3 regions of the Erwinia sp. GW821-FHT03D09 genome follow, and region 1 is predicted to be linked to each of the others. Evidence: predicted binding sites of a transcription regulator. Region 1 holds the regulator's gene; each other region holds the start of a gene.
What was found. Region 1 encodes sigma-54, which starts transcription at its own class of promoters, with help from an activator protein. Its sites were predicted from a motif close to GTTGGCACANNTTTCGCTNT; they were not measured.
Positions count from the first base shown of each region.

Region 2: the regulator sigma-54 is predicted to act here: its motif matches at 6,599-6,618, upstream of glnK (P-II family nitrogen regulator).
Region 3: the regulator sigma-54 is predicted to act here: its motif matches at 6,580-6,599, upstream of glnA (glutamate--ammonia ligase).

Region 1 is NZ_JBWKUK010000012.1:59,241-67,344, reverse strand. Features, by position in the region: gene mlaE (lipid asymmetry maintenance ABC transporter permease subunit MlaE) at 1-552, opposite strand, end outside; gene mlaF (phospholipid ABC transporter ATP-binding protein MlaF) at 560-1,372, opposite strand; gene AC07U6_RS13695 (calcium/sodium antiporter) at 1,600-2,580, shown strand; gene kdsD (arabinose-5-phosphate isomerase KdsD) at 2,596-3,582, shown strand; gene kdsC (3-deoxy-manno-octulosonate-8-phosphatase KdsC) at 3,600-4,169, shown strand; gene lptC (LPS export ABC transporter periplasmic protein LptC) at 4,166-4,741, shown strand; gene lptA (lipopolysaccharide ABC transporter substrate-binding protein LptA) at 4,713-5,261, shown strand; gene lptB (LPS export ABC transporter ATP-binding protein) at 5,267-5,992, shown strand; gene rpoN (RNA polymerase factor sigma-54) at 6,038-7,471, shown strand; gene hpf (ribosome hibernation promoting factor) at 7,494-7,781, shown strand; gene ptsN (PTS IIA-like nitrogen regulatory protein PtsN) at 7,953-8,104, shown strand, end outside.
Region 2 is NZ_JBWKUK010000031.1:5,561-13,664, reverse strand. Features, by position in the region: gene AC07U6_RS21775 (SgrR family transcriptional regulator) at 1-353, opposite strand, end outside; gene cof (HMP-PP phosphatase) at 454-1,275, shown strand; gene AC07U6_RS21765 (DMT family transporter) at 1,326-2,252, opposite strand; gene AC07U6_RS21760 (Lrp/AsnC family transcriptional regulator) at 2,356-2,829, shown strand; gene AC07U6_RS21755 (SmdA family multidrug ABC transporter permease/ATP-binding protein) at 2,870-4,642, shown strand; gene AC07U6_RS21750 (SmdB family multidrug efflux ABC transporter permease/ATP-binding protein) at 4,632-6,395, shown strand; gene glnK (P-II family nitrogen regulator) at 6,669-7,007, shown strand; gene amtB (ammonium transporter AmtB) at 7,027-8,104, shown strand, end outside.
Region 3 is NZ_JBWKUK010000015.1:8,331-16,434, forward strand. Features, by position in the region: gene yihI (Der GTPase-activating protein YihI) at 5-535, shown strand; gene hemN (oxygen-independent coproporphyrinogen III oxidase) at 851-2,224, shown strand; gene glnG (nitrogen regulation protein NR(I)) at 2,290-3,699, opposite strand; gene glnL (nitrogen regulation protein NR(II)) at 3,707-4,756, opposite strand; gene glnA (glutamate--ammonia ligase) at 5,021-6,430, opposite strand; gene typA (ribosome-dependent GTPase TypA) at 6,868-8,104, shown strand, end outside.

The DNA.
Region 1 (8,104 bases):
GAAACCACTGTCGATTCCCTTCCAGCTCACGCCAACCATCGCACCGCCGAGTATCCCCACGGCGACAAAAATCAGCGTCAACAGAGGCATACTGATCGCCCCTGCCCAGAAACGCGGTGAGACAATACGCCGCAGCGGATCGACCGCCATCATTTCCATGCTGGAGAGCTGTTCCGTGGCTTTCATCAGGCCAATCTCAGCGGTCAGCGCTGAACCGGCCCGTCCGGCAAACAGCAACGCTGTAACCACCGGCCCCAGTTCGCGCAGCAGCGAGAGCGCCACCAGCATCCCGAGACTGGTTTCGGCACCATAGGTATTCAGCACCAGATAGCCTTGCAGGCCCAGCACCATACCAATGAACAATCCGGAAACCACGATAATCAGTAGCGATAATACGCCAACGCTATAAAGCTGCTTTACCAACAGCGGCGCATGCTTGCGAAAACTGGGAACGCCGATAAGTGCATGGAAAAGCATCAATCCGGCACGGCCAAAGGCGGCACAGGTATTAATTCCCTGACGTCCTAATGACGCCAGCGCTCGTAAAAACATCAATATGTTAACTCCCTGAGCCGACTAAATCGTGAAGATAATCTCCCGCCGGGAAACGAAACGGCACCGGCCCATCAGCAATGCCATCAATAAACTGGCGTACGCGAGCATCATTATTCTCTCTCAGCTGAGGTGCCGTACCCTGGGCGATCACTTTCTGGTCGGCAATGATATACGCGTAATCAGCAATACTCAGTACTTCAGGCACATCGTGGGAAACCACAATGCAAGTGACACCCAGCGAATGATTTAGTTCGTCGATAAGCTTTACCAGTACGCCCATCGTGATAGGGTCCTGGCCAACAAATGGCTCATCAAACATAATCAGATCGGGTTCAAGCGCAATGGCGCGCGCCAGCGCAGCACGGCGCGCCATTCCACCGGACAGCTCGGAAGGCTTAAGATTTGCCGCCCCCCGCAGCCCCACCGCTTCCAGCTTCATCATCACCGTACTGTGCAGCAACGCCGCAGGCAGCTGAGTGTGCTCGCGCAGCGGCCAGGCAACGTTATCGAAAACGCTCAGGTCGGTAAACAATGCACCGGACTGGAACAGCATGCTCATTTTTTTGCGGGCGGCATACAAACGGGAACGTGAAAGTGTAGGAATATTTTCACCGTTGAACCAGATTTCACCGCTGTCTGGCGGTATCTGTCCGCCGATCAAACGCAGTAGCGTTGTTTTACCAATGCCAGAGGGTCCCATAATGGCGGTAATTTTCCCTTTGGGCACCGTAAGCGAGATGTTATCGAAAATAGGCCTGTTACCACGGGAGAAACAGACGTCCCGGACATCTACCAAATTCGTTTCCGTCTGGCCCATAATTACCTCGATCCTCAATTCAGGCGCTAAATGTACTTCCGATGGTAACGCATTAACCGCCGGACTGGACACTTTTACAGAAACTTACTGCAATCACTTCGCGAAAGCTGGCATAAGTTTTACTTTTTAGCTTTAGACCGTCAAAATCACGGGCATTAAAAAAACGTAACCAGAAACGCTTCGTCACATGCAGCAACCGACGATTATATCCGATAAAAGGACATTTCATGCTCGTAGCTATAGCACTATTGATTATCGGTTTAGCCTTACTGGTTTATGGAGCCGATCGTCTGGTGTTTAGCGCCGCTATTTTATGCCGATCGCTGGGTATCCCGCCGCTGATCATCGGGATGACCGTGGTAGGTATTGGTACTTCCCTCCCCGAACTGATTGTTTCGTTTTCAGCGGCAACGCACGGACAGATGGATATCGCCGTTGGCACAGCAATCGGCTCCAATATTACCAATATCCTGCTCATCCTCGGCGGTGGAGCACTGCTGCATCCGCTAACCGTTCATTCCAACCTGATACGCCGCGAGCTGCCGCTGATGCTGCTGGTGACTCTGCTGTGCGGCATCATACTCTTTGACAACCATCTCAGCCGGAATGACGGGCTGGGGCTGATTGCCATCGCCGCGTGCTGGCTACTGTGCACAATCAAGATCGCCCGCCGTGCAGAACGTGAGAATAATGACACCCTGACCCGCGAGCAGCTTGCCGAGCTACCGCGTGATGACGTCGGCAACACCGTCGCTTTCCTGTGGCTGGCCGTTGCGCTGCTCTTACTGCCGGTTTCAACCCGCATGGTGATTGATAATGCCACGGTGATTGCCGACTATTTCGGCATCAGTGAACTGGTTATTGCACTGACGATTATTTCAGTGGGCACCAGCCTGCCGGAGCTGGCCACGGTGATCGCCGGAGCGTTGAAAGGCGAAGATGATATCGCCATCGGTAACCTGATTGGGTCTAACATTTATAATATGGTGATTGTCCTGGGCATCCCGGCGCTGATTCATCCCGGCAGTTTTGATGCCAGCGCGTTTGCCCGAGACTACTGGGTCATGCTGGGCGTCAGCGCTCTGTTTACGTTGATCTGTTTGCAACGCAACCGCCGGATTGGTCGGGTTGCAGGCGCGTTGCTGCTGTGCGGATTTATCCTCTGGGTGGTCATGCTGTATGGTTTCCCCTCAGTGACTTTCTGGTAAAAGGACTAAAAAGCTATGGCGCATATCATTACCGATACTGATTTTGACTTTATAAAAGCCGGAAAAGAGGTTTTACAGATCGAACGCGAAGGACTGGAACAGCTCGATCAGTACATCAACGGCGATTTTAGCCAGGCCTGCGCGTTAATCTCTCGCTGCCTGGGTAAAGTGGTCGTCATGGGCATGGGTAAATCAGGCCATATTGGCAAAAAAATCGCCGCCACTCTTGCCAGCACCGGGACGCCTGCATTTTTTGTCCATCCGGGTGAAGCCAGCCATGGCGACCTTGGGATGGTCAGCCCCAACGATGTGGTTATCGCCATCTCTAATTCTGGAGAATCCTCCGAAATTTTGGCCCTGATACCGGTGCTGAAACGCCTGCACGTCTCCCTGATTTGCATGACCAGCCGCCCTGACAGCGCAATGGGGCGTGCCGCCGATATTCATCTGTGTGTTAAAGTGCCGCAGGAAGCCTGCCCGCTGGGCCTCGCGCCAACGACCAGCACCACGGCTACACTGGTAATGGGTGATGCCTTAGCGGTTGCTCTTCTTAAAGCACGCGGTTTTACCGCAGAAGATTTCGCACTGTCACATCCTGGCGGAGCGTTAGGGCGTAAGTTGCTGCTGCGGGTTGATGATATTATGCATTCTGGTAACGAGATGCCGCATATCCGCAGTGATGCTTCGCTGCGCGATGCACTACTGGAAATTACCCGCAAAAATATGGGCATGACGGTCATCTGTGACGATCTGATGAAAATCGAAGGTATCTTTACCGATGGTGACTTGCGTCGTGTGTTTGATATGGGCATCGACATACAGCACGCCAGCATAGCCAGCGTGATGACCCGTGGTGGCATTCGCGTCCGGCCCAATACATTAGCGGTAGATGCGTTGAATCTGATGCAGAACAAGAACATTACCTCCGTGATGGTGGCCGACGGCGACCATCTGTTGGGCGTGGTACATATGCACGACATGCTGCGTGCCGGCGTTGTTTGATAAGGAATAAAACGAGAATGAGTAATCCAGCAGCCACATTCGTTGACACCTGTTATGGCCCGGTAAGTCAGCAAGTCATGGCGCAGGCACAGCAAATTAAGCTGCTGATTTGCGATGTGGATGGGGTGATGTCTGATGGCGTGATCTATCAGGGTAACAACGGTGAAGAGCTGAAAGCATTTAACGTTCGAGACGGTTACGGCATCCGCTGCCTGCTGACTTCAGATGTGGAGGTGGCGATTATTACCGGGCGCAAAGCAAAACTGCTGGAAGATCGCTGTACCACGCTGGGAATTACCCATCTTTACCAGGGGCAGTCTGATAAGACTTTGGCCTTCCGCGAACTTCTGGATAAACTAGCGCTGAATGCCAGCCAGGTTGCCTACATTGGTGATGACCTGATTGACTGGCCGGTTATGGCCCAGGTTGGCCTGAGCGTGGCCGTCGCCGATGCGCATCCGGTTCTGCTGCCTAAAGCTGACTACGTGACCCATATTGCGGGGGGACGCGGAGCCGTTCGGGAACTTTGTGACCTGATCTTAATTTCTCAGGGTACGTTTGATAAGGCCATAGGGCAGTCTGTATGAGTAAAACAAGACGCTGGATTACACTTTTACTGACGCTGATTGCCATCATCTTGATTGGCTGGAATCTGGCGGATTCTGATAACGGTGACGGAGCAGTCAGCAACAATGATAGCGAACCCACCTATCTGAGCGATAATTCACATACCGTCGTTTATAACCCCGAGGGTGGCCTGAGCTACAGACTGATTTCAGACAAGGTGACTTACTTTTCAACAGACGCCGTCAGCTGGTTCGACAACCCGAAGATGACGACTTACGATGAAAACAAAGTGGCCACCTGGTCAGTAAGCGCCGATAAAGCCAAACTGACTAACGATCGTATGCTGTTTCTGTACGGTAATGTCGTCGTAAAAAGCCTGACGAAAGATGCGCAGTTGGAGAAAATTACAACCGACAATGCGCTGGTGAACCTGACAACTCAGGATGTCACTTCAAACGATCAAGTTACGCTATATGGCCGCAGCTTTAACTCCACGGGAATGAAGATGCGCGGAAATTTACGGAAGAAAACTGCCGAGTTGATTGAAAAGGTCAAAACATCTTATGAAATTCAAAATGAAAAACAACCTTAAGTTACTGACGGCATCTCTGCTTCTGGCTGCCAGCGTTCCGGCTTTGGCCTTGACCGGGGATTCTGACAAACCTGTCAATGTAGACTCGGAGAATCAGGCTCTGGATATGCAGGGGAACGTGGCTACGTTTACCGGTAAAGTGGTCGTCACCCAGGGATCGATCAAGATCACCGCCGATAAAGTGGTCGTGACTCGTCCCGGTGGCGACAGCAATAAAACTATCGTTGATGCCTATGGCAATCCCGCAACTTTCTATCAGATGCAGGACAATGGCAAACCGGTTCAGGGGCACGCACAGAAAATGCGCTATGAACTGGCGAAAGATTTTGTTGAGTTGACCGGTAATGCCTATCTGGAGCAGCTCGACAGTAATGTCAAAGGCGATCGCATTACTTATCTGGTCAAAGAGCAGAAAATGCAGGCTTATGGCAGCACCGGAAAACGCGTGACGACCGTTCTTGTACCGTCACAGCTGCAGGATAAAAGCACACCGTCTAACGGTCAGAAGAAGAGTAACTAACTAACATGGCAACGTTAATTGCGGAAAATCTGGCGAAGGCCTACAAAGGCCGCCGCGTGGTTGAAGACGTCAGTCTGGAAGTAAAATCCGGTGAGATTGTCGGACTACTGGGACCAAACGGGGCCGGCAAAACTACCACCTTTTACATGGTGGTGGGTATCGTTCCGCGCGATGCTGGCCGAATTGTGATTGATGATGAAGATATCAGTATCCTGCCCCTGCACGCGCGCGCGCGCCGGGGGATTGGTTATCTCCCTCAGGAAGCCTCCATTTTCCGCCGTCTGAGCGTTTACGATAATCTGATGGCGGTCCTGCAAATTCGTGAAGATCTGACCAGCGAGCAACGGGAAGATCGCGCCAACGAGCTGATGGCCGAGTTCCACATCGAACATCTACGCGACAGCCCCGGTCAGGCACTCTCCGGTGGCGAACGCCGCAGGGTGGAAATTGCCCGTGCCCTGGCTGCAAATCCCAAATTTATCCTGCTGGATGAACCTTTTGCCGGGGTTGACCCTATTTCCGTTATTGATATTAAAAAGATTATCGAGCATCTTCGTGATAGCGGACTTGGCGTGCTGATTACCGACCACAACGTTCGTGAAACGCTGGCGGTTTGTGAGCGCGCTTATATCGTCAGCCAGGGGCACCTTATCGCACACGGTACGCCAGAAGAAATCCTTGCCGACGAGCAGGTGAAACGCGTCTACCTGGGCGAAGAGTTCAGACTCTGATAAGGTGGCCATAAGGTTTGTTTTTAGGGAATTATTATCCTGAATATGAAGCAAGGTTTACAACTCAGGCTGAGCCAACAGCTTGCCATGACGCCACAGTTACAGCAGGCCATTCGACTGCTGCAACTCTCTACGCTTGAACTACAGCAGGAAATTCAGCTGGCGCTGGAAAGCAACCCGTTGCTCGAGCAGAGCGATGTTCACGAGGAAATCGACTCTCGCGAATATCAGGAAACCGAAGCGCTGGACACTCGAGAAGCGCTTGAACAGAAGGATATGCCTGAAGAGCTGCCGCTGGATGCCACCTGGGATGAAATTTACACCGCGGGTACCCCTTCCGGCACCGGCACTGACTACCACGACGACGAACTGCCGGTTTATCAGGGGGAAACCACCCAGTCACTTCAGGATTATCTGATGTGGCAGGTAGAGTTAACGCCTTTTACCGACTCCGATCGGGCGATCGCCACCTCAATCGTCGATGCCGTGGATGAAACCGGCTATCTAACCATCTCGCTGGACGACATCCTCGATAGTATGGGGAATGAAGATCTGAGCCTGGATGAGGTAGAAGCGGTGCTGAAGCGCGTGCAGCGATTCGATCCGGTGGGCGTGTGTGCTCGCGATCTGCGCGACTGCCTGCTGGTTCAGCTTTCTCAGTTCCCTGACGATCTTACCCTGTTGAAAGAAGCGCGGCTGATCGTCAGCGATCATCTCGATCTGTTAGCAAATCATGATTTCCGCAGCCTGATGCGTCTGACTAAGCTAAAAGAAGACGTTCTGAAGGGTGCCGTACAGCTGATTCAGTCACTCGACCCGCGTCCCGGACAGTCGATCAATACACAGGAACCTGAATATGTCATTCCTGACGTACTGGTACGCAAAGTCGGTGCGCGCTGGACGGTTGAACTGAACGCCGATAGCGTTCCGCGTTTAAAAATCAATCAGCACTATGCTGCACTGGGTGGTTCAACCCGCAACGACAGCGATTCACAATTTATTCGTAGTAATTTGCAGGAAGCAAAATGGCTGATTAAAAGCCTTGAGAGCCGTAACGACACGCTGCTAAAAGTGACCCGCTGTATTGTCGATCAACAGCAGGCATTTTTTGAACAGGGTGAGGAATATATGCGGCCGATGGTACTGGCAGACATAGCCAGCGCAGTCGATATGCATGAATCAACGATATCGCGCGTAACAACGCAGAAGTATCTGCACAGTCCGCGCGGTATATTTGAACTGAAGTACTTTTTCTCAAGCCACGTGAGTACTGAAGGCGGAGGTGAAGCCTCCTCTACCGCTATTCGTGCGTTGGTGAAAAAATTAATTTCGGCGGAAAATCCCGCCAAGCCGCTGAGCGATAGCAAGCTGACCTCTCTGCTTTCTGAGCAGGGGATTATGGTCGCGCGCCGTACTGTGGCAAAATATCGAGAGTCTTTATCCATCCCACCATCAAACCAGCGCAAACAGCTGGTCTGAAAGAACTGAGAAGGAAGACATCATGCAACTCAATATCACTGGTCTAAACGTTGAAATTACTGAAGCCATGCGCGAATTTGTGACAGTGAAATTCGGTAAACTGGAACAATATTTTGACCGGATTAACCAGGTCTATATTGTTTTGAAGGTGGAAAAAGTGACTCAAATTGCAGATGCGACGCTGCATGTGAACGGCGGGGAGTTGCATGCAACCGCAGAAGAAAAAGATATGTACGCGGCGATTGACGGCCTGGTAGATAAGCTGGCTCGCCAGTTAAATAAACACAAAGACAAGCTTAAACAACACTAAATTTCACCATGCGCTGATTGTCTCTGCGGCATCCCACATCGGGTTAAGCTAAAGTCAGCGGCGGCTCGTATCTTTATAAGAGTACGGGCCGCTAATCAATCAGGGGGCAACGACGGCCAGTAAAACGGCCTAAGTTTATCGCCATGCGGATGTGAACACGTAAGTGAAACTATGATGAACAACGATCTGAAACTGGAACTGGGCTCGGTCCTGAACCTGTCCTGCACCCGTAATGGTGTACATTGCCAGAGTAAAAAACGGGCGCTGGAAATTATCAGCGAACTGGCGGCCAAACAGCTAAACCTTCCGCATCAGACTATTTT
Region 2 (8,104 bases), on a different contig from region 1:
TTCTGCCACTGGCCGCCAAGAAACGGCTGAAGAAGCTGGCTGAGCTGCTCGGTAGCGAGCGGCACCAGCTGCAGGGCATGCTGCGGTTGCCCTCTGTCCAGCTGTTGCAGCATCATTTCGCTACGCAGCGCTTCAGGTGTGCGTAAAAAGGTCAGGGTTCCACGCTTGCCGCGTCCTGGGCTGGCTTCCCATCGCAGCCAGCTGGCTTCCTGCCACTGATTCAGCAGTGTACGGACGTGGCGTTCGCTACAAAAGCAGCAGGTGGCTATTTCGTTCACGCTGGATGACAGAGGTTGGCCTTCGCTGCGCTGCCAAAGCCGCTGGTATTGATTTAACCGGTTAATTTCACGCATCAGCCTAAACCCGGAACAGTTTTCTAAAAGTATTCACTATTTGTTCCGCAAATACCAGGAGATACTTGCCGACAGATTAACCACCTTTGCCGGAGTGATTATGGTTCGCCTTGCTGCATTTGATATGGATGGAACGTTGCTGTTACCGAATCATCAGTTTGGGGAGCAAACTCTGTTGAGCCTGAGATCGCTGCAGGCGCACCCGGTTCAACTGGCCTTTGCTACCGGTCGCCACTTCCTGGAAATGCAACCGCTGATGCAGCAGCACAATCTGCCCGCCTGGTTAATCAGCGGCAACGGGACCCGCGTTCACGATGCGGCGGGCGGTCTGCTGTTTGGCTCCGATCTGCCACCGTCAGTTGCCCGTCAGGTGATCCACAGCCACTGGCAGACTAAAGCGAGTCTGCACGTTTTCAACGATGACGGCTGGTTTACCCAGTTTGATGAACCTGAAATTTTAGACGCGCATCAGCTCAGCGGCTTTAGCTACCATATTGCCGATCCGCGCACGCTGGCGGAGCATCAGGTCACTAAAATTTGTTTTCTCGGCGAGCATGAGGATTTGTGCCAGTTGCTGATTCAGCTGCGTGAGGCGCTTGGAGACAGCGCTCATCTCTGCTTTTCTGCCAGCCACTGCCTGGAGGTGTTACCGCTGGGCTGTAATAAGGGATCGGCGCTAACCCGGCTCACCGGACATCTGCAGATTGAGATGGCGACCTGCATGGCTTTTGGCGATGCGATGAACGATCTGGAAATGCTGAATCAGGTTGGATATGGCTTTGTCATGCAAAATGCGATGGCGCAGCTGAAAGCACAGCTACCGCATTTACCGGTTATTGGAAATTGCGCGACGCAGGGAGTGTCGCATTACCTCAACCACTGGCTTAACACACCACATCTCGACTATTCCCCCGAATACTGAGACCCGTTTTCCAGTGTGCCGGACAAGATGTCCGGCTTTTTTATTTGTATTCAGCGCTGTATTTCTACGGGCACAACCACTTTGCGTTTTTGTGCCGCGCCGCGATACAGCGTGAGTAAAATCCCCAACAGGAACGGCAGCAGCAGCAGTAAGGATTCGCGACTGATGCTGCTGCCGTTAAGCAGATTTTCCAGTGCGATAGCGATCAGCGGGAAGACCAGAAATACCAGCGAGGCCTGGAAAGGCCGCGCGACCTGTTGCAGGGCGAAGTAGCACAGTATCCCCCCGACACCCGCGACGAATCCCAGATAAGCAATAGCCATCAGCGCCTCGGGAGCAAACGCGTGAAAATCCGGTGATTCGCTAAGGCCGGTCAGCGTTAACAGCACCCCCGCACCCAGGCAGGGAAGGGCGTTGTAGCTCAGAACGGAAATCCCGGCGCAGCGTTTTTTACACTGTACGTACATCAGTGCGTGGATCAGCACCGCCGCCACCAGCGCCAGAATGCCCTTCAGCTGGCTTACGCCATTAGCCTGGGTTTCATGCCACAGAATGGTGCTCAGTGCGCCAAGACTGATTGCCAGCCCCAGGAGCTGCTGAAGCGATGTTTTTTCCCGCAGAAACAGCAGCGATGCTGCCAGCACCGCCGCAGGCATGGTGGCAAAGATAATCGCCGCCAGGCTGGAAGATGTGTAACGCTCACCGTAGATCATCAGCGTAAAGGGAATGGCAAAGTAGAACAGCATAACGCAGAGCTGGAAACCACGTTGACCGACGGGAAACAGCAGCGGGGCGCGACGATAGTGCGCCAGTAGCAGGAGTAGTGGTGCGGCACACAAAAAACGCAAACCGGTTGCGAAAACCGGAGGAACCGTGGCCACGGCGATTTTCATCGCCATCCATGTTGTCCCCCATGTCAGGGCAACGGCGGTAAAAAGCCCGGCAATGATCAGGTTACGGTAAATATTTTTGTTCATCGTCATCATCCCTGAAGTGGTCTGGAGAGATGTCAGATTAACTAAACCATCGGGGAAAAGGTTGCTATAATTATGCTGTCTGCACACCTGATGAGAGAAAATTTTGCTACCAAACCAGCTTGATAAAAAAGACCGCATGCTGCTTAACCTGCTGCAGCAGGACTGCATGCTCTCGCTTCAGGCACTGGCCGATGCGGTCAGCCTGACTACCACGCCCTGCTGGAAGCGCTTGAAAAGGCTTGAGGATGAGGGCTATATTCGCGGCCGGGTTGCGCTACTTGACGGTGAAAAACTGGGTCTGGGACTGACGGCGTTTGTGCTGATAAAAACTCAGCAGCACAGCAGCAGCTGGTTTCAGCAGTTTGTGACGCTAGTTCAGGCGATGCCTGAAGTGATGGGTTTTTACCGTATGGCGGGAGAATATGATTACCTGCTGAAGGTGCAGGTCGCCGATATGAAAAGCTACGATGGCTTCTACAAACGGCTGGTCAACGGTATTCCAGGCCTGATCGATGTTACTTCGAGTTTTGCCATGGAAGAGATAAAATACACCACCGCTTTGCCGGTTGCCCCCTGAACGGCAACTGTCTTTTTTCGGTCGATAATCAGGATGCTTTGTGCGACTTTTCAGCCAGCTAAGTTGGTATTTCCTACGCGAATGGCGGCGCTACGTGGGCGCCGTTCTGTTGCTCATCGTCATTGCGCTGCTGCAGTTACTTCCGCCCCATATCGTTGGCACCATTGTTGACGGCGTTAGCCAGCAGCAGATGAGCCATCAGCGGCTGCTGGTGTGGGTGGGTGTCATGTTGCTTACCGCCGTGGTGGTCTACTTGCTGCGTTACGTCTGGCGCGTGCTTTTGTTTGGTGCCTCCTACCAGCTGGCGGTGGAGCTGCGTGAAGATTTCTATCGCCAGCTCAGTCGCCAGCATCCTGAATTCTATTTACGCCACCGCACCGGTGACCTGATTGCCCGTGCGACTAACGATGTTGACCGCGTGGTCTTTGCCGCCGGGGAAGGCGTTTTGACGCTGGTGGACTCACTGGTGATGGGCTGTGCCGTGCTGATTGTGATGAGCACGCAGATCAGCTGGGAGCTGACGCTGCTGGCGCTGCTGCCGATGCCGGTGATGGCGCTGGTGATCAAACGCTACGGCGATCAGTTGCATAACCGCTTCAAGCTGGCGCAGGCGGCTTTCTCATCGTTAAACGATCAGACTCAGGAGAGTCTGACCAGCATTCGGATGATCAAAGCTTTTGGCCTGGAAGATCGCCAGTCGGCGCAGTTTGCCGACATCGCCCGGGATACCGGGGAAAAAAACCTGCGCGTCGCCCGGGTTGATGCGCGCTTTGATCCAACGATTTACGTGGCGATTGGCCTGTCGAATCTGCTGGCGATCGGCGGCGGTAGCTGGATGGTCTGGCATGGGGAAATAAGCCTGGGCCAGCTGACCAGTTTTGTGATGTACCTCGGCCTGATGATTTGGCCAATGCTGGCGCTGGCATGGATGTTCAACATTGTTGAGCGCGGCAGTGCCGCGTGGAGCCGTATCAAAGCGCTACTGTCGGAAGCGCCAACGGTCACCGACGGCGAGACAATTCTGTGGGAAGGGCGCGGGGAGCTGGAGGTCGCAATCGGCGAGTTCCGCTATCCGGCCGCCGCTCAGTCTTCATTATCGGACATTCATTTCAGACTGGCACCGGGACAGATGTTGGGGCTGTGCGGCCCGACCGGCTCGGGTAAAAGTACCATGCTCAGCCTGATCCAGCGCCATTTTGATATCGATCGCGGGGATATCCGCTACCACAGTACTCCGCTCACCGAACTGCAGCTGGACAGCTGGCGTAGCCGCCTGGCGGTTGTCAGCCAGACGCCGTTCCTGTTCTCCGACACGATTGCCAACAACATTGCACTTGGCAATCCGGGCGCCACGCAGGATGAAATCGAGCAGGCGGCGCAGCTGGCTTCCGTTCATGAAGATATCCTGCGACTGCCGGGGGGATACGATACCGAAGTTGGGGAACGTGGAGTGATGCTGTCCGGCGGACAAAAACAGCGTATTTCTATCGCGCGCGCGCTGCTGCTCAATGCCGAAATTCTGGTACTGGATGACGCGCTGTCGGCCGTCGATGGTCGTACCGAGCATCAGATCCTGCACAACCTGCGCAGCTGGGGTGAAGGGCGTACTATTATCATCACTGCACACCGACTCTCCGCGCTGACCGAAGCCAGTGAAATTCTGGTATTACAGCATGGCAAAATCGTCCAGCGCGGCAGCCATGAACAGCTGGTCGCCGCCAGCGGATGGTATCGAGATATGTATCGCTATCAGCAGCTGGAAGCTGCGCTGGATGAAGATGAATCAGAGCGGGAGGTGCCGCATGGCGAATGAAAACCGGCGGCTGTGGCCCACGCTTAAACGACTGCTCTCCTATGGATCGCCATGGCGCAAATCGTTGATTCTGGCGGTGTTGATGCTGTGGGTAGCAGCCGCGGCGGAAGTGTTGGGACCGGTGCTGATTAGTTACTTTATCGACAATATGGTGGCAAAACATCGTATGCCGCTGGGCCTGGCAGCCGGTCTGATAACCAGCTTCCTGTTGCTACAGCTACTGGCTGCGGCGCTGCATTACTGGCAGTCACTGCTGTTTAACCAGGCCGCCGTTGGCGTGGTGCAGCGCCTGCGTACCGACGTGATGGATGCTGCGCTGCGCCAGCCGCTCAGCGCGTTTGATACTCAGCCGGTCGGGCAAATTATTTCCCGCGTCACCAATGATACTGAAGTGGTTCGCGATCTGTATGTCACCGTGGTGGCAACCGTACTGCGCAGCGCGGCGCTGGTGGGAGCGATGCTGGTGGCGATGTTCAGCCTGGACTGGCGTATGGCACTGATCGCGATAGCTATTTTCCCGGCAGTGCTGATCGTGATGCTGATTTATCAGCGCTACAGCACGCCGATTGTTCGCCGGGTGCGCAGCTATCTGGCAGACATCAATAACGGCTTTAATGAAGCAATCAACGGTATGAGCGTTATCCAGCAGTTCCGCCAGCAGGCGCGGTTTGGTGAGCGTATGGGGGCCGCCAGCCGTTCGCACTATCTGGCGCGGATGCAGACGCTGCGGCTTGATGGCTTCCTGCTGCGGCCATTGCTCAGCCTGTTTTCCGCGATGATCCTGTGTGGCCTGATGCTGCTGTTTGGTTTTTCGTCGGTGGGGGCGATAGAAGTCGGGGTACTTTATGCCTTTATTAATTACCTTGGCCGCCTTAACGAACCGCTTATCGAGCTGACGACTCAGCAGTCGATGCTGCAGCAGGCTGTGGTGGCCGGTGAGCGCATCTTCGAGCTGATGGATGCGCCGCGCCAGCCCTATGGGGATGACCCGCAGCGGCTGTCCAGCGGCAGCATTGCTATTCGCGACCTGACTTTTGCCTATCGCACCGGTAAGCCGGTACTGAGCGATATTAATCTGGAGGTGGCCCCGCGTGATTTCGTCGCGCTGGTTGGTCATACGGGGAGCGGTAAAAGCACGCTGGCCAATTTGCTGATGGGCTACTATCCGCTCAGTAAAGGTGAAATCCTGCTGGACGGCCGCCCGCTGGAATCACTCAGCCATGCCTCGCTGCGCCAGAGCGTGGCGATGGTGCAACAGGACCCGGTGGTACTGGCGGAGACCTTCTTTGCCAACGTTACGCTGGGGCGGGATATCAGCGAACAGGCGGTCTGGCAGGCGCTGGAAACCGTGCAGCTGGCTTCCCTGGCGAGAAGTATGAGCGACGGCATATACACCCGTCTGGGCGAGCAGGGGAATAACTTGTCGGTTGGGCAAAAACAGCTGCTGGCGATGGCGCGGGTGCTGGTGGCAACGCCGAAGATCCTGATCCTGGATGAAGCTACCGCCAATATCGATTCAGGTACCGAGCAGGCGATTCAGAAGGCGCTGCGGGCTATACGCCAGCAGACCACGCTGGTGGTGATTGCTCATCGCCTTTCCACCATCACCGAGGCTGATACAATCCTGGTACTGCACCGCGGGCAGGCAGTGGAGCGCGGCAATCATCAACAGCTGCTGGCTGCGCAGGGGCGCTACTGGCAAATGTACCAGCTACAGCTGGCGGGCGAAGAGCTGGCTGCCGCAGAAAGCTGATCTTCACTCAGCAGAGTCTGCACCAAATTCAGGCGAAAAAGTAACCATTGCCCTGACTTAATGCACTGAGCCAACACACAACGCACCGTTAAGGTGCGTTTTTTCTATACTCCTCTTACAGGCTTTCTGTTCGCGACATCCCATCCCAGGCTGCGCCTCAGAACCGTACTGACTAATCACCTGAAAGCTGCCTGTTTTTCATTTCTGGCACAGCCTTTGCTTTAGTAAATCCGTGTTCGTGAAACAACCGTATTCAATACTGGAGGGGATCGTATGAAGCTGGTTACCGTGGTAATCAAACCGTTCAAACTGGAAGACGTGCGTGAAGCGCTGTCATCTATCGGCATTCAGGGTCTGACCGTGACGGAAGTTAAAGGTTTTGGCAGACAAAAAGGGCATGCAGAACTTTATCGCGGAGCTGAGTACAGCGTTAACTTCCTGCCAAAAGTAAAAATTGATATTGCGATTGCAGATGACCAGATCGATGAAGTGGTTGATGTAATTAGCAAAGCCGCCTACACCGGCAAAATTGGTGACGGGAAAATCTTTGTTGCAGAACTGCAGCGGGTGATCCGTATTCGTACCGGCGAAACTGACGAAGCAGCACTGTAATTCGGGGCTAAGAATTGTGATGGGATGGGATAAAATGAAGAAACTCGCTAAGTTTGGCCTTGCCAGCATTGCTCTGTTACCGTCGCTTGCCATGGCTGCCGCACCGGCGGTAGCGGATAAAGCCGACAACGCTTTTATGATGATCTGCACCGCGCTGGTGCTGTTTATGACAATTCCGGGCATTGCGCTGTTCTACGGCGGCCTGATCCGCGGTAAGAACGTGCTGTCCATGCTGACCCAGGTGGCGATGACTTTTGCCATGGTCTGCGTTGTATGGATGGTTTACGGTTATTCTCTGGCCTTCAGCGAAGGCAATGCGTTCTTCGGCAGCTTTAACTGGGCGATGCTGAAAGGTATTGCGCCAACGACGCTGATGGGTTCTTTCTACCAGTATATTCATGTTGCGTTCCAGGCTTCTTTTGCCTGTATTACCGTGGGTCTGATTGTCGGTGCTATTGCTGAGCGTATCCGCTTCGCAGCCGTGCTGATCTTCGTACTGATCTGGCTAACCTTTGCTTACTTGCCAATTGCACACATGGTCTGGGCAGGCGGCTTCCTGGCTCAGGATGGCGCGCTGGACTTCGCTGGCGGTACCGTTGTTCACATCAACGCCGCGGTAGCGGGTCTGGTCGGGGCATACCTGCTGGGCAAACGTGCAGGTTTTGGTAAAGAAGCCTTTAAACCGCATAACCTGCCAATGGTGTTCACCGGTACGGCGATCCTGTACTTCGGCTGGTTTGGCTTCAACGCCGGTTCTGCGGGTTCCGCGAACGAAATCGCCGGTCTGGCCTTCCTGAACACTGTCGTAGCAACGGCTGGTGCCATGCTGACCTGGACCTTCGGTGAGTGGGCGCTGCGCGGTAAGCCTTCGCTGCTGGGCGTCAGCTCCGGTGCAATTGCGGGTCTGGTAGCGATTACGCCAGCCTGTGGTTACGTTGGCGTTGGTGGAGCTTTGATTATCGGTCTGGTGGGCGGTCTGGCTGGCCTGTGGGGTGTGACCACCCTGAAGAAATGGCTACGTGTAGATGACCCATGTGATGTGTTCGGTGTTCACGGTGTCTGCGGTATCGTTGGCTGTATCCTGACCGGTGTATTCG
Region 3 (8,104 bases), on a different contig from region 1:
AACCATGAAGCAACCTGCACGCACGCCACAGGGACAAAAACCTGCTGCAAAAAATAAGCGTAAATCCCGTGATGAACTGAATCAGGAAGCGCGCGATCGCAAACGTGATAAAAAACGTAGCGGCAACGCCTCCGGCAGCCGGGCTAACCCTGTTACTGAAAGCCAGAAAGCCAGCAGCGGAAACAAAACTAAAGATCCGCGTATCGGCAGTAAAAAGCCTGTCGCACTGGGCGGAGATGTCGTTGCCGCTAAACCGGCCAAGCCAGCAAAAACGCCGAAAGTGCAGCCAGAGAAGAAACCGCGCCTGACGCCGCAGGAAGAGCTGGCAATGCTGGAGAACGATGAACGCCTGGACGCATTGTTGGATCGCCTCGAAAGCGGTGAATCACTACCCGCTGAAGATCAGGCATGGCTCGATCAGGCCCTCGATCGTATCGATGTGCTGATGGAGCAGCTGGGTATTGCTCTGGATGATGATGTCGAGGATGACGCTGCGGAAGAAGATATGTATCGCCTGCTGAAGGGCGGGAACTGATTATCTATCTTTTCTCCTGTGGAGAGATTCGCTCTCCAGTGTTCTGGAAGAAAGGGTGTGCGTGCCCGGCATTCTGTATCTGATATTGACGTAAATCGAGGCAGGGCAATTCTGCTCTGCCCGTAATAACCGGTTTCTCTACTGATGATTTGGCCTGGATCAATTATTGCGCTGATTCTGTTGTGCTGGCTTGGGTGGTTGTTCGTTAAACTACAGCGGTTATCGCGCCTGAAAGCACGGCTGCGTAGCAGGATCGTCAGCCGGCCTCTCCCTGTCCCGCGACGGTCTGTCCGAAAGCGTATAAGGTAGGCGAGCATGCAGATGCAGAAAGCAGAATGGGATCTCCCGTTAATTCAGAAGTACAACACCTCCGGTCCACGTTACACCTCCTATCCAACGGCCCTGGAATTCAGTCAGGATTACGATGAAAGCGCATTTTTACGTGCGGCGTCGCGTTATCCCGATCGACCACTGTCTCTCTATTTGCATATCCCGTTTTGCCATCAGCTTTGTTATTTCTGCGGCTGCAACAAACAGGTGACGCGCCAGCAGCACAAAGCGGATATCTACCTGGATGCGCTGGTGCAGGAAATCGAGGCCCGCGCCCCGTTGTTCAGCCAGCGTACCGTCAGTCAGATGCACTGGGGCGGTGGTACGCCGACTTTTCTGACTAAGGCGCAAATCAGTCGGCTGCTGGGTACCCTGCGGCAGCATTTTACGTTTGCTGCCGATGTAGAGATGTCGATTGAGGTAGATCCGCGCGAAATTGAGCTGGATGTGCTGGATCATCTGCGTGAGGGCGGATTCAACCGTCTGAGTATGGGCGTGCAGGATTTTAACAAGCAGGTTCAGCAAAGCGTTAACCGGGTGCAGGATGAAACGATGATTTTCGCCCTGATGGCCCGGGCGCGTCAGCTGGGTTTTACCTCCACCAATATCGATCTGATCTATGGTCTGCCTCATCAGACGGCGAAGAGCTTTGCGTTTACCTTGCAAAAGGTGGCCGAACTGAATCCGGATCGCCTCAGCGTATTCAACTATGCTCATCTGCCAGAACTGTTCGCGGCCCAGCGTAAAATCCGTCAGGAGGACTTGCCCGATGCGCAGCAGAAGTTGGATATTCTGCAGCAGACGATTTCGTCCCTGACCGCACAGGGCTATGAATTTATCGGTATGGACCACTTCGCTCGCCATGATGACGAACTGGCGATTGCACAGCGTGCCGGAAAGCTGCACCGCAATTTTCAGGGATATACTACGCAGGGAGACAGCGATCTGTTGGGCATGGGCGTTTCGGCAATTAGCATGATCGGGGATAGCTATGCGCAGAACCAGAAAGAGCTGAAGTATTATTATGCCGCCATCGATCGGGATAAAACGGCGCTCTGGCGCGGGTTACAGCTCACTGATGATGACTGTATCCGACGCGATGTGATTAAGAGCCTGATGTGCAATTTCTCGCTGTCATTTTTAGCGGTTGAAACGCAGTGGGGAATCGATTTCCAGCGCTATTTTGCTGAAGATTTGCAACAGCTGCAGCCACTGATTGCCGACGGGCTGGTGGATTGCCACCAGAAGGGCCTTCAGATAACGCCTAAGGGACGATTACTGGTAAGGAATATCTGTATGTGCTTTGACAGCTATCTGCGCCAGAAGGCCCGCAGGCAGCAATTTTCGCGGGTGATTTAACTCAGCCTGTAAAAAGGGCGAGCCGCTTGCGGCTCGCCCGGTACCTACCCGGCCAGAAAAAAACGTTATTCCATTCCCAGCTCTTTCAGCTTGCGGGTGAGCGTGTTGCGCCCCCAGCCAAGCAGGCGTGCGGCTTCCTGCTTATGGCCCTGAGTATGGCGCAGCGCGGTGGTCAGCAGTGTACGTTCCATTTCTGGCTGTGCCTCTGACAACAGATTTTGATGACCGGAACGCAGCGCTCTGTCGGCCCATTGAGCCAGCAGCGTCGCCCAGCTGTCCGGTAGAGACTGCGTCGGACTGTCCGGCGTTGAGGTCTCAAACAGTTCCGGTGGCAGATCCTGGATCAGCACTTCCTGTCCGGCCGCCATCACCGTCAGCCAGCGGCAGGTGTTTTCCAGCTGGCGTACGTTGCCTGACCAGTGAAGGCGGGTCAGCGCGGTTTCCGTTTCCGGATGCAGGATTTTTGCTTCCACACCCAGCTCCCGTGCCGCGACCTGCAGGAAATAACGTGCCAGGCGCGGAATATCTTCGCGGCGCTCACGCAGCGGCGGTAAATGCACGCGGATAACGTTCAGGCGGTGGAACAAATCCTCACGGAATTTCCCTTCCTGTACGCGCATTTCCAGGTTCTGGTGGGTCGCGGCGATAATGCGCACGTCCACCTTCACCGGGGCATAGCCACCCACGCGATAAAACTGTCCGTCGGCCAGTACACGCAGCAGTCGGGTCTGGACATCCAGCGGCATATCACCAATTTCATCAAGGAACAGCGTCCCGCCGTCAGCCTGCTCGAAGCGCCCCTGACGAATCTGATTTGCGCCGGTAAATGCCCCTTTCTCATGGCCGAACAGCTCGGATTCAATCAAATCCTTAGGAATAGCGGCCATGTTCAGCGCAATAAACGGCGCTTTTGCCCGAGGACTGTGGCGGTGTAGCGCGTGCGCCACTAACTCTTTGCCCGTCCCGGATTCACCGTTAATCAAAACGCTGATAGAGGAACGGGAGAGGCGGCCGATAATACGAAATACATCCTGCATGGCCGGCGCCTCACCGATGATATCGGTAGTCGGCCCACTGGCAGGCTGATTGCGCGGCTGCTGCTGTTCCTGATAGTGGCTGATAGCGCGCTCAACCAGCGCCACTGCTTCATCAATATCAAACGGCTTAGGCAGATAGTCAAAAGCGCCCTGCTGATAAGCGCTGACGGCGGCATCCAGATCGGAATGGGCGGTCATAATAATTACCGGCAGCATAGGATGACGCTGTTTAATTTTTTTAAGCAGCGCCAGCCCGTCCATGCCCGGCATGCGAATATCCGATAATAAAACGTCTGGGGTTTTGGTTGCGAGCGCGTCCAGCACCTCATTGCCACTTTCAAACGTGACACAACTTAAACCGGCTCCAGTGAGCGCGCGTTCAAGCACCCAGCGGATGGAGCTATCGTCATCGACGATCCAAACTATCCCTCGTTGCATAGAAACCTCACTGGCGAATAGGCAGATAAACTGAGAACTCAGTGTGTCCGGGCCAACTGTTGAAATCTATTTTCCCGTAATGCTGGTCGATCAGACTGCGGGCAATGGAGAGCCCCAGCCCGGTGCCGCCTTCGCGGCCGCTGACCATCGGGTAAAAAAGCGTATCCTGCAGCTGCGCCGGGATGCCCGGGCCGTCATCTTCAATATCGATGCGTGCCACCAGGCGATAGCGAGAACCGTGCAGCGTCAGCTGAAACGCCGTACGAGTACGTAACGTGATGGTGCCACCTTCGTCGCCCAGTGCCTGTAGTGCATTGCGGACAACGTTGAGCAGGACCTGCTCGATCTGATCGGGATCGTGCGGTAGCTCTGGCAGGCTGGGATCGTAATCCCGCACCAGAGAAACATTATCGGGCAGCTCCATTGAAACCAGATTAACCACGCGCTCAGCCACCTGATGGATGCTCTGAGTAACATGCATACCGGGCTGCTGGGGGCCCAACAGGCGATCGACCAGATTGCGCAGGCGATCGGCCTGTTCAATGATGACTTTGGTATATTCGGTTAAATTCGGATCGGGAAGCGCTTTGGCCAGCAGTTGTGCTGCACCGCGTAATCCTCCCAGCGGGTTTTTAATCTCATGCGCCAGACCGCGAACCAAATCGCGTGCGGCAACCTGTTGAGCATGCTGCAGCTGTTCCTGGCTCAGGCGACGCTGATTATCCATCGGCGCCATCTCCAGCAGGATCAACCCATCCGGCAGCGGCTGTGCGGTCAGCGACATAATATGGGCGCGACTATCGACCACGAGGGTGACTTCGCTGTCGGTAAAGCCCTGACCTGCATCCAGGTTTTCGAACATGACTTCAATATTAAGAGAGAAATAACCAATCAGTTCCGGTAAAGGCGTGCCGAACAGCTTGCGGGAACTTTGCGCCAGCAATTGCTGCGCTGCGGGATTGGCATAATGAATCACCAGCTCGCTATCAACTAAAAGAATGCTGTTGAGCAGTGAATTGAGAATCTGCCCAGCATCGGGCAGAGCGCCAGTTGCCATAAAGCGTTCTCCTGAGTCATTCGTGCGCACCAATTTAGTGCATTATAGTCTTTTAACCCGGAAATCATCTTGTTAAACGATGAATTTGTGGAGAAAAAAGCCCATCCGAAGATGGGCTGAAAGTTTCCACGGCAACAAAATCCCAGGCGTTTATCGTGCTGGAGCTTGGCGGGTTCCCTCAATATCACCCGCATGGACACGCCACGCGGGATCTTTTCGGTTGCCGCTTCTCAGCGACATGATATTCGCCTGGCTTACTACTAATTAAACGCTGTAGTACAGTTCGAACTCAACTGGGTGCGGAGTCATACGAACGCGGTCCATCTCTTCCTGACGCAGGGCGATGTAGGCATCGATAGTGTCCTCGGTGAACACGCCGCCGCGGGTCAGGAACTCACGGTCTTCATTCAGTGCAGCCAGTGCTTCATCCAGAGAACCTGCAACTTTTGGAATCTCAGCTTCTTCTTCCGGCGGCAGGTCGTACAGGTTTTTGTCCATCGCATCGCCAGGGTGGATCTTGTTGATGATGCCGTCCAGGCCAGCCATCAGCAGTGCAGCGAAGCACAGGTACGGGTTAGCCGCTGGGTCCGGGAAACGCGCTTCGATGCGGCGTGCTTTCGGGCTGGTAACCACTGGAATACGGATTGAAGCAGAACGGTTACGGGCAGAGTAAGCCAGCATAACTGGCGCTTCGTAGCCTGGGACCAGACGCTTGTATGAGTTGGTGGTTGGGTTTGCCAGGGCGTTGATCGCTTTAGCGTGCTTGATAACACCACCGATGTAGAACAGCGCCATTTCAGACAGGCCGCCGTATTTGTCACCGGCGAACAGGTTGGTGCCGCCTTTAGATAGGGACATGTGGCAGTGCATACCAGAACCGTTATCACCAAACATTGGCTTAGGCATAAAGGTCGCGGTTTTGCCGTACGCGTGAGCCACGTTGTGAACAACGTATTTGTAGATCTGAATTTCGTCCGCTTTTTTGGTCATGGTGTTGAAGCGGGTTGCCACTTCGTTCTGACCTGCGGTTGCCACTTCGTGGTGGTGGGCTTCAACAACCAGGCCCATCTGCTCCATGGTCAGACACATAGCAGAACGGATGTCCTGAGATGAGTCAACCGGTGGTACCGGGAAGTAGCCGCCTTTCAGCGCAGGACGGTGGCCTTTGTTGCCGCCTTCGTATTCTTTACCGGTGTTCCAGCAGGCTTCGATATCATCGATAGCAACGTGAGAACCGGAGGTGCTGCTGCCGAAGCGGATGTCATCGAACAGGAAGAACTCTGGTTCTGGCCCGAACAGTACGGTGTCCGCGATGCCGGAAGAGCGCAGGAAGTCTTCTGCACGCTTAGAGATGGAGCGCGGGTCACGGTCGTAGCCCTGCAGAGTGCCTGGCTCGAGAATGTCACAACGGATGATCAGGGTAGAGTCAGCGAAGAACGGATCGATCATCGCAGTTGTCGCGTCTGGCATCAGAACCATGTCAGATTCGTTGATGCCTTTCCAGCCACCGATTGAGGAGCCGTCAAACATTTTGCCTTCTTCGAAGAAGTCAGCGTTAACCTGATGAGCGGGAATGGTCACGTGCTGCTCTTTACCTTTAGTGTCAGTAAAACGCAGGTCAACAAATTTGACTTCGTGTTCGTTCATCATCGACAGAACGTGTTCAGCGGACATACGTAACTCTCCTGGATTTTGTCATTGTCGTTGTGGTTAGAGAACTCAACGGGCGCGCTTTGCGTTTGGCTGCGCTGACTCCGAAAATTAAAGTCCTCTGACAAGCTATCAACCGTTGTGGAAACTGGCATTTTTCGCTTACAGATACTAAAGCGAAATCTATGCCAACTTTTTTATTCGGTGCAAAAAGCGCTATGATGCGCCCTCTCGAAAGACGAGGAGTGCACCATGATGGAAAGTGTGCACTATTTTGGTGCCTTTGTATGATACCAGGGCACCATTTTGGTGCGATTTTGCCATGCAGTGCAATCTTTGCACTGAAAATGGCTGCAAATGCAATCCGAACAGTTAAATTTCTATGAAATATGTGATCCTGTTCAGTCCTTCGATTAATCCGTGTACAATAGCGCGCTATTTCTAATGCCTGAGGCAAAGCTGTGATCGAAAATTTGCGTAACATCGCCATTATTGCCCACGTTGACCATGGTAAAACTACCCTGGTTGATAAGTTGCTGCAGCAGTCCGGGACCTTCGATGCCCGTACCGAAGCAACCGAACGCGTAATGGACTCCAACGATTTGGAGAAAGAGCGTGGGATTACCATCCTCGCAAAAAACACCGCCATTAAATGGAACGACTACCGCATCAACATCGTGGATACCCCAGGGCACGCCGACTTCGGCGGTGAGGTTGAGCGTGTGATGTCAATGGTTGACTCGGTGCTGCTGGTTGTGGATGCAATGGATGGCCCTATGCCGCAAACCCGCTTCGTGACCAAGAAAGCCTTCGCTAATGGTCTGAAGCCGATTGTAGTTATCAACAAAGTTGACCGTCCTGGTGCGCGTCCTGACTGGGTAGTCGATCAGGTATTTGACCTGTTCGTTAACCTGGATGCGACCGACGAACAGCTGGACTTCCCGATTATCTACGCTTCTGCGTTGAACGGTATCGCGGGTCTGGACCACAACGATATGGCGGAAGACATGACCCCGCTGTATCAGGCAATCGTTGATCGCGTATCACCACCACAGGTTGAGCTGGAAGCGCCACTGCAGATGCAGATCTCGCAGCTGGACTACAACAACTACCTGGGCGTAATCGGTATCGGTCGTATCAAGCGCGGTAAGGTTCGCCCTAACCAGCAGATCACCGTAATCGATAGCGAAGGCAAAACTCGCAACGCTAAAGTCGGTAAAGTTCTGACCCACATGGGCCTGGAGCGTATCGAAGCATCAGAAGCGGAAGCGGGCGACATCATCGCTATCACCGGTCTGGGTGAGCTGAACATCTCTGACACTATCTGCGACCCGCAGAACGTGGAAGCGCTGCCGGCCCTGAGCGTTGATGAACCAACCGTAACCATGTTCTTCTGCGTTAACACCTCTCCGTTCTGCGGTAAAGAAGGTAAGTATGTGACTTCACGTCAGATCCTCGACCGTCTGAACAAAGAACTGGTGCATAACGTAGCACTGCGTGTTGAAGAAACGCCAGACGCCGATGCATTCCGTGTTTCTGGTCGTGGTGAGCTGCACCTGTCAGTTCTGATCGAAAACATGCGTCGTGAAGGTTTCGAGCTGGCGGTATCCCGTCCGAAAGTTATCTTCCGTGAGTTCGAAGGCCGTAAGCAAGAGCCATTCGAAAACGTGACCCTCGACATCGAAGAGCAGCATCAGG